Regions from separate parts of the Streptomyces sp. NPDC006435 genome, predicted to be linked through region 3. Evidence: riboswitches for the same ligand, from Rfam matches in the RefSeq annotation. Region 3 holds a riboswitch; each other region holds the start of a gene.
The links. A riboswitch is a leader RNA that binds a small molecule or an ion and turns the genes downstream of it on or off. The one in region 3 is predicted to bind thiamine pyrophosphate.
Positions count from the first base shown of each region.

Region 1: it holds a riboswitch for thiamine pyrophosphate, as region 3 does, so the genes downstream of both, thiO (glycine oxidase ThiO) here and thiC (phosphomethylpyrimidine synthase ThiC) in region 3, are expected to answer to the same signal.
Region 2: it holds a riboswitch for thiamine pyrophosphate, as region 3 does, so the genes downstream of both, ABZZ04_RS18455 (thiamine ABC transporter substrate-binding protein) here and thiC (phosphomethylpyrimidine synthase ThiC) in region 3, are expected to answer to the same signal.

Region 1 is NZ_JBEXPY010000009.1:139,771-143,035, reverse strand. It holds gene ABZZ04_RS12890 (FAD-dependent oxidoreductase) at 1-898, opposite strand, end outside; gene ABZZ04_RS12885 (hypothetical protein) at 903-1,247, opposite strand; TPP riboswitch at 1,299-1,411, shown strand; gene thiO (glycine oxidase ThiO) at 1,409-2,593, shown strand; gene thiS (sulfur carrier protein ThiS) at 2,590-2,859, shown strand; gene ABZZ04_RS12870 (thiazole synthase) at 2,862-3,265, shown strand, end outside.
Region 2 is NZ_JBEXPY010000017.1:71,446-74,710, reverse strand. It holds gene ABZZ04_RS18465 (phosphatidate cytidylyltransferase) at 1-313, shown strand, start outside; gene rlmN (23S rRNA (adenine(2503)-C(2))-methyltransferase RlmN) at 407-1,513, shown strand; TPP riboswitch at 1,567-1,683, shown strand; gene ABZZ04_RS18455 (thiamine ABC transporter substrate-binding protein) at 1,757-2,860, shown strand; gene ABZZ04_RS18450 (iron ABC transporter permease) at 3,010-3,265, shown strand, end outside.
Region 3 is NZ_JBEXPY010000001.1:245,521-248,785, forward strand. It holds gene ABZZ04_RS01110 (SsgA family sporulation/cell division regulator) at 1-395, shown strand, start outside; gene ABZZ04_RS01115 (YibE/F family protein) at 477-1,811, opposite strand; TPP riboswitch at 1,882-2,015, shown strand; gene thiC (phosphomethylpyrimidine synthase ThiC) at 2,008-3,265, shown strand, end outside.

The DNA.
Region 1 (3,265 bases), on a different contig from region 3:
CGCCGTACCGGGCGGAGGGGAACGAGGCGCAGTCGCCGACCGCGTACACGTCGGGTGCCGAGGTGCGCAGCGCCCCGTCGGCGGTCACCGACCCGTCGGGGCCGAGCTCGATGCCGGAGCCGGCCAGCCAGCCGGTGGCGGGCCGTGCGCCGATCCCGACGACGACCGCCCCGGCCTGGAGCGTACGGCCGTCCGCGAGGACCACCCGGCCCGGCTCGATCCGGTCGACCCGGGCCCCGGTGAGGAGTTCGGCGCCGATCCCGGCGTACCAGTCGGCCATCGGGGCGGCGACCTCGGCGGGCATCGCGCCCGCGAGGGGCCGGTCGGCGGCCTCGACGACGGTGACCCCGCAGCCCGCGGCGCGGGCCGCGGTGGCGAACTCGGCCCCGATCCAGCCCGCGCCGACGACCACGACGTCGTGCCGTTCGCCGAGGACCGGGCGCAGCCGGGCCGCGTCGTCGAGGGTGCGCAGCAGGTGGACGCCGGGAACGCCCTCGGTGCCGGGCAGCACGACCGGTTCGGCGCCGGTCGCGATCACCAGGGCGTCGTAGCCGACGGGGCCCGAGGGGGTGTCCAGCTCGTGCGCGTCCGGTCGCACGCCGGTGACCTCGACGCCCAGCCGCAGTTCAATGTCCAGCGCCTCGAAGTCGACCTCGAAGGCGGAGTCCTCGGCCTTGCCGAGCAGCACCGCCTTGGACAACGGGGGCCGGTCGTAGGGCTGGTGGGGTTCGGCGCCGATCAGGACGACGGGGCCGGTGAAGCCCTGTTCCCGCAGGGCCACCGCGGTCTGCACGCCCGCCATGCCCGCGCCCACGACGACGACGCGGCGCCCCGGCCGCCGGTCCGGCTGCTCTGACTGCTGCTGATCGCTCACCCCTACACCATAAGCATCTGACATTTCGTCAGGAAGAGGGGATCTCCTCGACCGTGCTCGTCCCGCCGCCCTCCTGCGACTCCCACTCCCACCGCTCCTCCAGCCGGACCCGGCCGTCCGCGAGGTCGACGACGGTGGAGACGCAGTGGCCGCAGGACGTCGTCCCGTCCTGCTTCAGCTGGACGTACCTGAAGTCGAGGGTGTCACCGTCCCGGGTGCCGACGAGATGGCCGCGGACCACGTCACCGCCCGCGTAGTCGGCCCAGATCCGGCCGTCCTGCTCGTGGTACGCGAAGCGGGTGCGGGTGCCGACCTGGCCCGGGGCCTGGTCGGCGACCGGGGCGAGGACGAGTCCGTCGAGCGAACGGGCCACGGTGGCTGCTCCCTTACTGGGCCGGGACGGCGGGGTTTAGGGTGGCCAACGTAAAACACTCGCGGGAGCCCGGACGCACCGGGCTGAGAGGGAGGCTGGGCGGCCTCCGACCGTACGAACCTGATCCGGGTCATGCCGGCGAAGGGAGGGGCTGGACGCCCATGCGTTCTTCCGGAAACGGGAAGGGACACGACGTCCTCGTCATCGGGGGCGGGATCATCGGTCTGGTGACCGCCTGGCGGGCCGCGCAGCGCGGACTGGGCACCGCGGTCGCCGATCCCGAACCGGGCGGCGGGGCCGCCCGGGTGGCGGCCGGCATGCTGGCCGCCGTCACCGAACTCCACTACGGCGAGGAGCTGCTGCTCGGTCTCAACGTCGCCTCGGCCGCCCGCTATCCGGCCTTCGTGGCCGAGCTGGAGGAGGCGAGCGGGCGGGAGACCGGCTTTCGCACCTGCGGCACCCTGGCCGTCGCCCTGGACGCCGACGACCGCGCCCATCTGCGGGAGCTGCACGCCCTCCAGCAGCGGTCCGGGCTGATGTCCCAGTGGCTCACCGGCCGTGAGTGCCGCCGGCTGGAGCCGATGCTGGCGCCGGGAGTCCGGGGCGGCCTGCGGGTCGACGGCGACCACCAGATCGACCCCCGCCGGCTGGCCGCCGCCCTGCTGACCGCCTGCGAGCGGGCCGGGGTGACCTTCCACCGCGACCGGGTGGAGCGCCTGACGGTGCGGGGCGGCCGGGCCGCCGGGGCGGTGCTCGACGGGGGTACGGAACTGGCGGCCGACCAGGTCGTGCTCGCCGCGGGCAGCCTCAGCGGCCGGCTCCCGGGGCTGCCGGACCACGTCGTGCCGCCGGTCCGGCCGGTCAAGGGGCAGGTGCTCCGGCTGACCGTGCCCGCCCCGTACGCGCCCTTCCTCAGCCGGACGGTACGGGCCGTGGTCCGGGGCAGCCACGTCTACCTGGTCCCGCGCGAGAACGGCGAGCTGGTCGTCGGCGCCACCAGCGAGGAGCTGGGCTGGGACACCACCGTCACCGCGGGCGGCGTCTACGAACTGCTGCGGGACGCCCACGAGCTGGTCCCCGGCATCACCGAGCTGCCGCTCACCGAGGCCCTGGCCGGTCTGCGCCCCGCCTCCCCCGACAACGCCCCGCTGCTGGGCCCCACCGCCCTGCCCGGCCTGCACCTCGCCACCGGTCACCACCGCAACGGGGTGCTGCTCACCCCCGTCACCGGTGACGTCATGGCGGAGTTCCTCACCGGCGGCGAACCGCCCGAGCAGGCCCGCCCCTTCACCCCGCACCGATTCCCGTCCGCCGCCGCCCCCGTACGTCAGGAGCAGCCCGCATGACCGAGTCCGCATCCCGCCCCGGCTCCCCCGCCGGGCCCGGCACGTCCCCCGCCCCCTCCGCCGCCCTCTCCGTGTCCGTGAACGGCGAGGTCCGCGTCCTCGCCGCGGGCACCGCCCTGGACGCCCTGGTCGCCTCCCTCACCACCGCGGGCTCCGGCGTGGCCGCCGCCGTCAACGAGACCGTCGTGCCGCGGGGCCGGTGGTCCGCCGTCGTGCTGGCCGACGGCGACCGCGTCGAGATCCTGACCGCGGTCCAGGGGGGCTGACCGTGTCCGACGACCTCTTCGCCCTCGGCGGCACCGACTTCGGCTCCCGGCTGATCATGGGGACGGGCGGGGCGGCCGGCCTCGACGTGCTGGAACGTTCCCTGGTCGCCTCCGGCACCGAGCTGACCACCGTCGCGATGCGCCGCCTCGATCCGACCGTGCAGGGCTCGGTGCTCTCCGTCCTGGAGCGGCTCTCCATCCGCGTGCTGCCGAACACTGCGGGCTGCTTCACCGCGGGCGAGGCCGTGCTGACCGCCCGGCTGGCCCGCGAGGCGCTCGGCACCGACTGGATCAAGCTGGAGGTGGTGGCCGACGAGCGGACCCTGCTGCCCGACCCGATCGAGCTGCTGGACGCCGCGGAGATCCTGGTGGACGACGGCTTCACCGTGCTGCCGTACACCAACGA
Region 2 (3,265 bases), on a different contig from region 3:
GCGCATCAGCCCCGGGAAGACCCGCGAGGGACTGTTCGGGGCCGTCTCCTTCGCGATGGTCGCCGGTGCGCTGTGCATGCAGTTCCTGATCGACGGCGGTTCCTGGTGGCAGGGGCTGCTGCTCGGACTCGCGGTCGCGGTCAGCGCCACCCTCGGCGACCTCGGGGAGTCGATGATCAAGCGGGACCTCGGCATCAAGGACATGGGCACGCTGCTGCCGGGGCACGGCGGGATCATGGACCGGCTGGACTCGCTGCTACCGACCGCTCCCGTGGTCTGGCTGCTGCTGGTGCTGTTCGTCGGCTCCGGCTGAGACCGGCCTCCGGCCGGGGGTTTCCACGGGTCAGGGCCCGTCGTCCACAGGACGGCGGGCCCTTGCCGTCGCGTCTGCGACACTGGATGAACCATGCCTAAGCCCGGAGAACTCACTTTCGTCGCGCCCCGCGGAGCCAAGAAGCCGCCGCGGCACCTCGCCGACCTCACGCCCGCCGAGCGCAGGGAGGCCGTCGCCGCGATCGGCGAGAAGCCGTTCCGCGCCCAGCAGCTCTCGCAGCACTACTTCGCGCGGTACGCGCACGACCCGGCCGAGTGGACCAACATCCCGGCCGGATCGCGGGACAAGCTCGCCGAGGCGATGTTCCCCGACCTGATGTCCGTGGTCCGGCACATCAGCTGCGACGACGACACCACCCGCAAGACGCTGTGGAAGCTCCACGACGGGACGCTCGTCGAGTCCGTCCTGATGCGCTACCCGGAGCGGGTGACCATGTGCATCTCGTCCCAGGCGGGATGCGGGATGAACTGCCCGTTCTGCGCGACGGGACAGGCCGGACTCGACCGCAACCTGTCCACCGCCGAGATCGTCCACCAGATCGTGGACGGCATGCGGGCGCTGCGCGACGGGGAGGTCCCCGGCGGGCCGGCCCGGCTCTCCAACATCGTCTTCATGGGCATGGGCGAGCCGCTCGCCAACTACAACCGGGTGGTCGGCGCGATCCGCCGGCTCACCGACCCGGAGCCGGACGGGCTGGGGCTCTCGCAGCGCGGGATCACCGTCTCCACCGTGGGCCTGGTGCCCGCGATGCTCCGCTTCGCCGACGAGGGCTTCAAGTGCCGCCTCGCCGTCTCGCTGCACGCACCGGACGACGAACTGCGCGACACCCTCGTCCCCGTGAACACGCGCTGGAAGGTGCGCGAGGTGCTGGACGCGGCGTGGGAGTACGCGGAGAAGTCCGGCCGCCGCATCTCCATCGAGTACGCCCTGATCCGTGACATCAACGACCAGGCGTGGCGCGGCGACCTGCTCGGCAGGCTCCTCAAGGGCAAGCGGGTGCACGTCAACCTGATCCCGCTGAACCCCACGCCCGGTTCCAAGTGGACCGCCTCCCGCCCCGAGGACGAGAAGGCGTTCGTCGAGGCGATCGCCGCCCACGGCGTTCCGGTGACCGTGCGGGACACCCGCGGCCAGGAGATCGACGGGGCCTGCGGACAGCTGGCGGCGGCCGAGCGCTGAGCGCCTGCGGACGGCCAAAGGGGCCCGTGTAACCTGGGCCCGAAATCAACTTCATATTCCGACAGGGGAGCGCCACAGCGCTGAGAGTGCGGCACCGAGGACAGGTCGTCCGCAGACCCTCTGAACCTCGCCCGGGTCATTCCGGGTAGGAAGTTCGGTCATCAACTCATGCTGTTGCGCCCTGCCCGCTTTCCGCGGGCAGGGCCGCGTCTCTTCCTGGCCAAAACCCAGGAGGAATCCACAATGAGCACCACCCACAGGACCGGTCGGCTCGCGGCGACGGCTGCCGCCGCCGCGCTGGGCGTCACCGCGCTCGCCGGATGCGGGAGCTCCGACGACCAGGCGTCCGACGGCCCCAAGGGCTCCGGTTCCAAGACCGTGACCCTCGTCAGCCACGACTCCTTCAACGCCTCCAAGGAGGTCTTGAAGGAGTTCACGAAGGAGACCGGCTACACGGTCAAGGTGCTGAAGAGCGGCGACGCGGGCGTCGCGCTCAACCAGGAGATCCTGACCAAGGGCTCCCCGCGCGGCGACGTGTTCTTCGGCGTCGACAACACGCTGCTCTCCCGCGCCCTCGACAGCGGGCTCTTCACGCCGTACGAGGCCAAGGGCCTGGACCGGGTCGCCGAGGCCACCCGGCTCGACGCCGAGCACCGGGTCACCCCGGTCGACACCGGCGACATCTGCGTCAACTACGACAAGAAGTACTTCGCCGACAAGAAGCTCGCGCCGCCGAGCACCTTCGCCGATCTGGCGAAGCCCGCGTACAAGGACCTCCTCGTCACCGAGAACGCCGCGACCTCCTCGCCCGGTCTCGGCTTCCTCCTCGGCACCGTCGCCGCCTACGGCGAGAAGGGCTACCAGGACTACTGGAAGAAGCTGGAGAAGAACGGCGTCAAGGTCGTCGACGGCTGGGAGGAGGCGTACAACGAGGAGTTCTCCGGCTCCGCGGGCGGCAAGAAGGCCAAGGCCGACCGGCCGCTCGTCGTCTCGTACGCCTCCAGCCCGCCCGTCGAGGTGCTGTACGCGAAGCAGCCGCCGGCCGAGGCCCCGACCGGGGTCGCCACCGGGACCTGCTTCCGCCAGATCGAGTTCGCCGGTCTGCTGGACGGCGCGAAGAACGAGGCGGGCGGCAAGGCCCTGCTGGACTTCCTGATCAGCAAGAAGTTCCAGGAGGACATGCCGCTCAACATGTTCGTGAACCCGGTCGTCGAGGATGCCGAGCTGCCGGAGGTCTTCACGAAGTTCGGCGCCACCGTGGAGAAGCCGGCGACCGTCGCCCCGGACAGCATCGCCAAGAACCGTGAGCAGTGGGTCCAGTCGTGGTCCTCGCTCGTAGTGAAGTAACGAAGTCCCCCGAACGCGCGACGGACGCGGCCGGGACGGGCGGTCACGGGGAGGGCCCGCGCGGGGACGACGCGCGCGGGCCCGGTCCCGGGCGTTCGCGCGCTGCCCGTGCCGCGGCCCGGCGGGGGACCGCGGTGCGGCTCGGCCTGATGGCCGTGCCCGTGGCGTTCTTCGCGCTGTTCTTCGCCTACCCGGTCGTCGCGATCGTCGGCCGCGGGCTGAAGGCGGACGGCGTCTGGCAGTTCGGCCGGGTCGGCGAGGTGCTGGCCCGGCCGGACATCCGCGAAGTCCTCTGGTTCACCGGCTGGCAGGCGCTCGCCTCGACCGCGCTGACCCTGCTGATCGCACTGCCCGGCGCCTATGTCTTCGCCCGCCTCGACTTCCCCGGCAAACAACTGCTGCGGG
Region 3 (3,265 bases):
TCTCCGAGGAACTCTCTTTCCGGATCCCGGTGGAGCTCCGGTACGAGGTCTGCGATCCGTATGCGATCCGCATGACCTTCCATCTGCCCGGCGATGCCCCCGTCACCTGGGCATTCGGTCGTGAGTTGTTGCTCGACGGCCTCAACAGTCCCAGTGGGGACGGTGATGTGCACATCGGGCCGACGGAGCCCGAGGGGCTGTCCGATGTGCACATCCGCCTTCAGGTCGGCGAGGACCGGGCCCTCTTCCGGGCCGGTACCGCGCCGCTCGTGGCTTTTCTCGACCGGACCGACAAGCTCGTGCCGCTGGGGCAGGAGTGCACGCTCGGTGACTTCGAGGGCAATCTGGAGGAGGCCCTGGGCCGGATCCTCGCCGAGGAGCAGAACGCGGGCTGAAGGAACCCGGTGCCGCCCACCGGATCGCCGGTCGAACACGGCACCTGCCGAATGGGTGAATTGCTCACCCGGCGGAGACGTTCAGGCCCTCGTCCTGCGACGACGGCCCTTCCCGGCCCGTACGGGTGCCGAAGCCCCGGCTTCCGCGCCGAGTTCTGTGCGGTCCGCGGAGACGACCAGCGCAGCGAGCACCGTCGTCACCGGCACCGAGGCGACCAGTCCGATCGAGCCGACCAGGGTTCGTACGATCTCCTCCGCCACCAGCTCGCTGTTGGCCACCGTCCCCACGCTGCTCTGCGCGATGGAGAAGAGCAGCAGCAATGGCAGCGCGGCGCCGGCGTAGGCGAGCACGAGCGTGTTGACGACCGAGGCGATGTGGTCGCGCCCGATCCTGATCCCCGCCCGGTAGAGCCCGCGCACGCCCATCGACGGGTTCGCCCGGTGCAGTTCCCAGACCGCGGACGTCTGGGTGACGGTCACGTCGTCGAGCACTCCGAGCGAACCGATGATGACACCGGCCAGCAGCAGACCGCTCATGTCGATGTGCGGGTACAGGCCGTGGATGAGGCCGGTGTTGTCGTCGGTGTTGCCGCTCAGGCTCGCCCAGCCGATGAAGAGCGATCCGAGCAGTCCGATCAGCAGCAGCGAGGCCAGCGTGCCGATCACCGCCACCGAGGTGCGGGCGCTCGGGCCGTGGCACATGTAGAGCGCGATCAGCATGATCGCGCTGGCTCCCACCACCGCGACGAGCAGCGGGTTGGAGCCCTGGAGCACGGCCGGGAGGATGAACAGGGTCAGCACGGCGAACGAGACCGCGAGCGCCACCAGCGCCAACACCCCGCGCATCCGGCCCACCGCGACCACGACCAGGGCGAAGATCCCGGCCAGCAGGGTCATCGGGAACTTCCGGGCCACGTCCGTCACCGAATACTGCAGATCACGGGGTGCGTCGGGCGCGTACGACACGATCACGCCCTGGCCCTCGCGCAGTTGACGCGGGGCGTCGGGCTGCACGATCTCGACGAACGTCCGGCCCCTGTCGGGCCCGGACGTCACCTCAACGGTGGCCTTCCGGCACGATCCCCTGTCGTCGTCCGTCGGCGGGGCGGCCTCCTGGCCGACGGGCACCTGCACCGCGTTCACGTCCTTGCAGTTCACCATGTCGACTCTCACCACCTTCGCCTGTCGGGTCTGCCGGTCGAACCCCACGCCGGTCCGTTCGTGCGCGGGAGCGCCGCCCGGCCAGAGCGCCACCAGGCCGACGACGACGGCGGTGGCGAACGGGATCAGGACGGCCGCGATGACCTTGCGCAGATGTCTGGAGACGGGCGCCGCGGGACCGTGACCGTGCGAGTGGCCGTGCTGATGGCCCTGGAGTTCGGTGTCGATATCGGTGTCGATACGGGGGGACGTCACCGGCAGATCATCGCAAGAAGGGACGGGCCCACTGTTCATCCCGCCGGACGGGACGCTAGCGTGGAGGAACCTTTGTACACGCGGGAGCTCGGAGCACCGGGCTGAGAGGGCGCTGACATCCGTACGTCCGTACGGAAACGGCTGCGCCGACCGCCGAACCTGTTACCGGGTAATGCCGGCGTAGGGAGTAGGTCTCATGACCACATCGGACGCACGCACGCCTGCCTCCAGTCGGAGCGACGAGGCCGGGAAGTCCATCGGCTGGCACAAGGGATACGTCTCGGGCTCGCGCCCGGACCTCCGGGTGCCGGTCCGTCAGGTGCACCTCACCAACGGCAAGGACGTGACGCTGTACGACACGTCGGGGCCGTACACCGATCCTGCTGTCGAGACCGACGTCCGTCGCGGACTCGCACCGCTGCGGGAGAACTGGATCACTGCCCGCGGCGACACCGAGGAGTACCCGGGTCGCCCCGTCCGTCCCGAGGACGACGGACTCAGGCACACCTCGCCGCGCGGCGGGCTGCGCAACCTCGACGCGGTCTTCCCGGGCCGTCCCCGGCTGCCCCGCCGCAGCCGGGACGGACGGCCCGTGACCCAGCTCGCGTACGCCCGACGGGGCGAGATCACCCCGGAGATGGAGTACGTGGCGATCCGGGAGAACGTCGCGCCGGAGGTGGTGCGCGAGGAGATCGCGGCCGGCCGGGCCGTGCTGCCGGCCAACGTCAACCACCCCGAGATCGAACCGATGATCATCGGGAAGCGGTTCCTGGTGAAGGTCAACGCCAACATCGGCAACTCCGCGGTGACGTCCTCCATCGAGGAGGAGGTGGAAAAGATGACGTGGGCGACGCGCTGGGGCGCCGATACCGTGATGGATCTGTCCACCGGCCGCAACATTCACACCACCCGTGAGTGGGTTCTGCGTAATTCACCCGTTCCGATCGGTACCGTCCCGCTCTACCAGGCGCTCGAAAAGGTGGACGGCCGGGCAGAGGAACTGAGCTGGGAGATCTACAAGGACACCGTCATCGAGCAGGCCGAGCAGGGCGTCGACTACATGACGGTGCACGCCGGCGTGCGCCTGCCGTACGTGCCGCTGACCGCCCGTCGCAAGACCGGCATCGTCTCGCGCGGCGGCTCGATCATGGCGGCGTGGTGCCTGGCGCACCACAAGGAGTCGTTCCTGTACGAGCACTTCGAGGAGCTCTGCGAGATCCTCGCGGCCTACGACGTGACGTACTCGCTGGGTGACGGGCTGCGGCCCGGTTCGATCGCCGACGCCAACGACGAGGCGCAGTTCGCCGAACTGCGGACGCTCGGCGAACTCAACACGGTGGCCAAGGGGTTCGGTGTCCAGACCATGATCGAGGGTCCGGGACACGTCCCGATGCACAAGATCAAGGAGAACATCGACCTCCAGCAGGAGATCTGCGAGGAGGCGCCGTTCTACA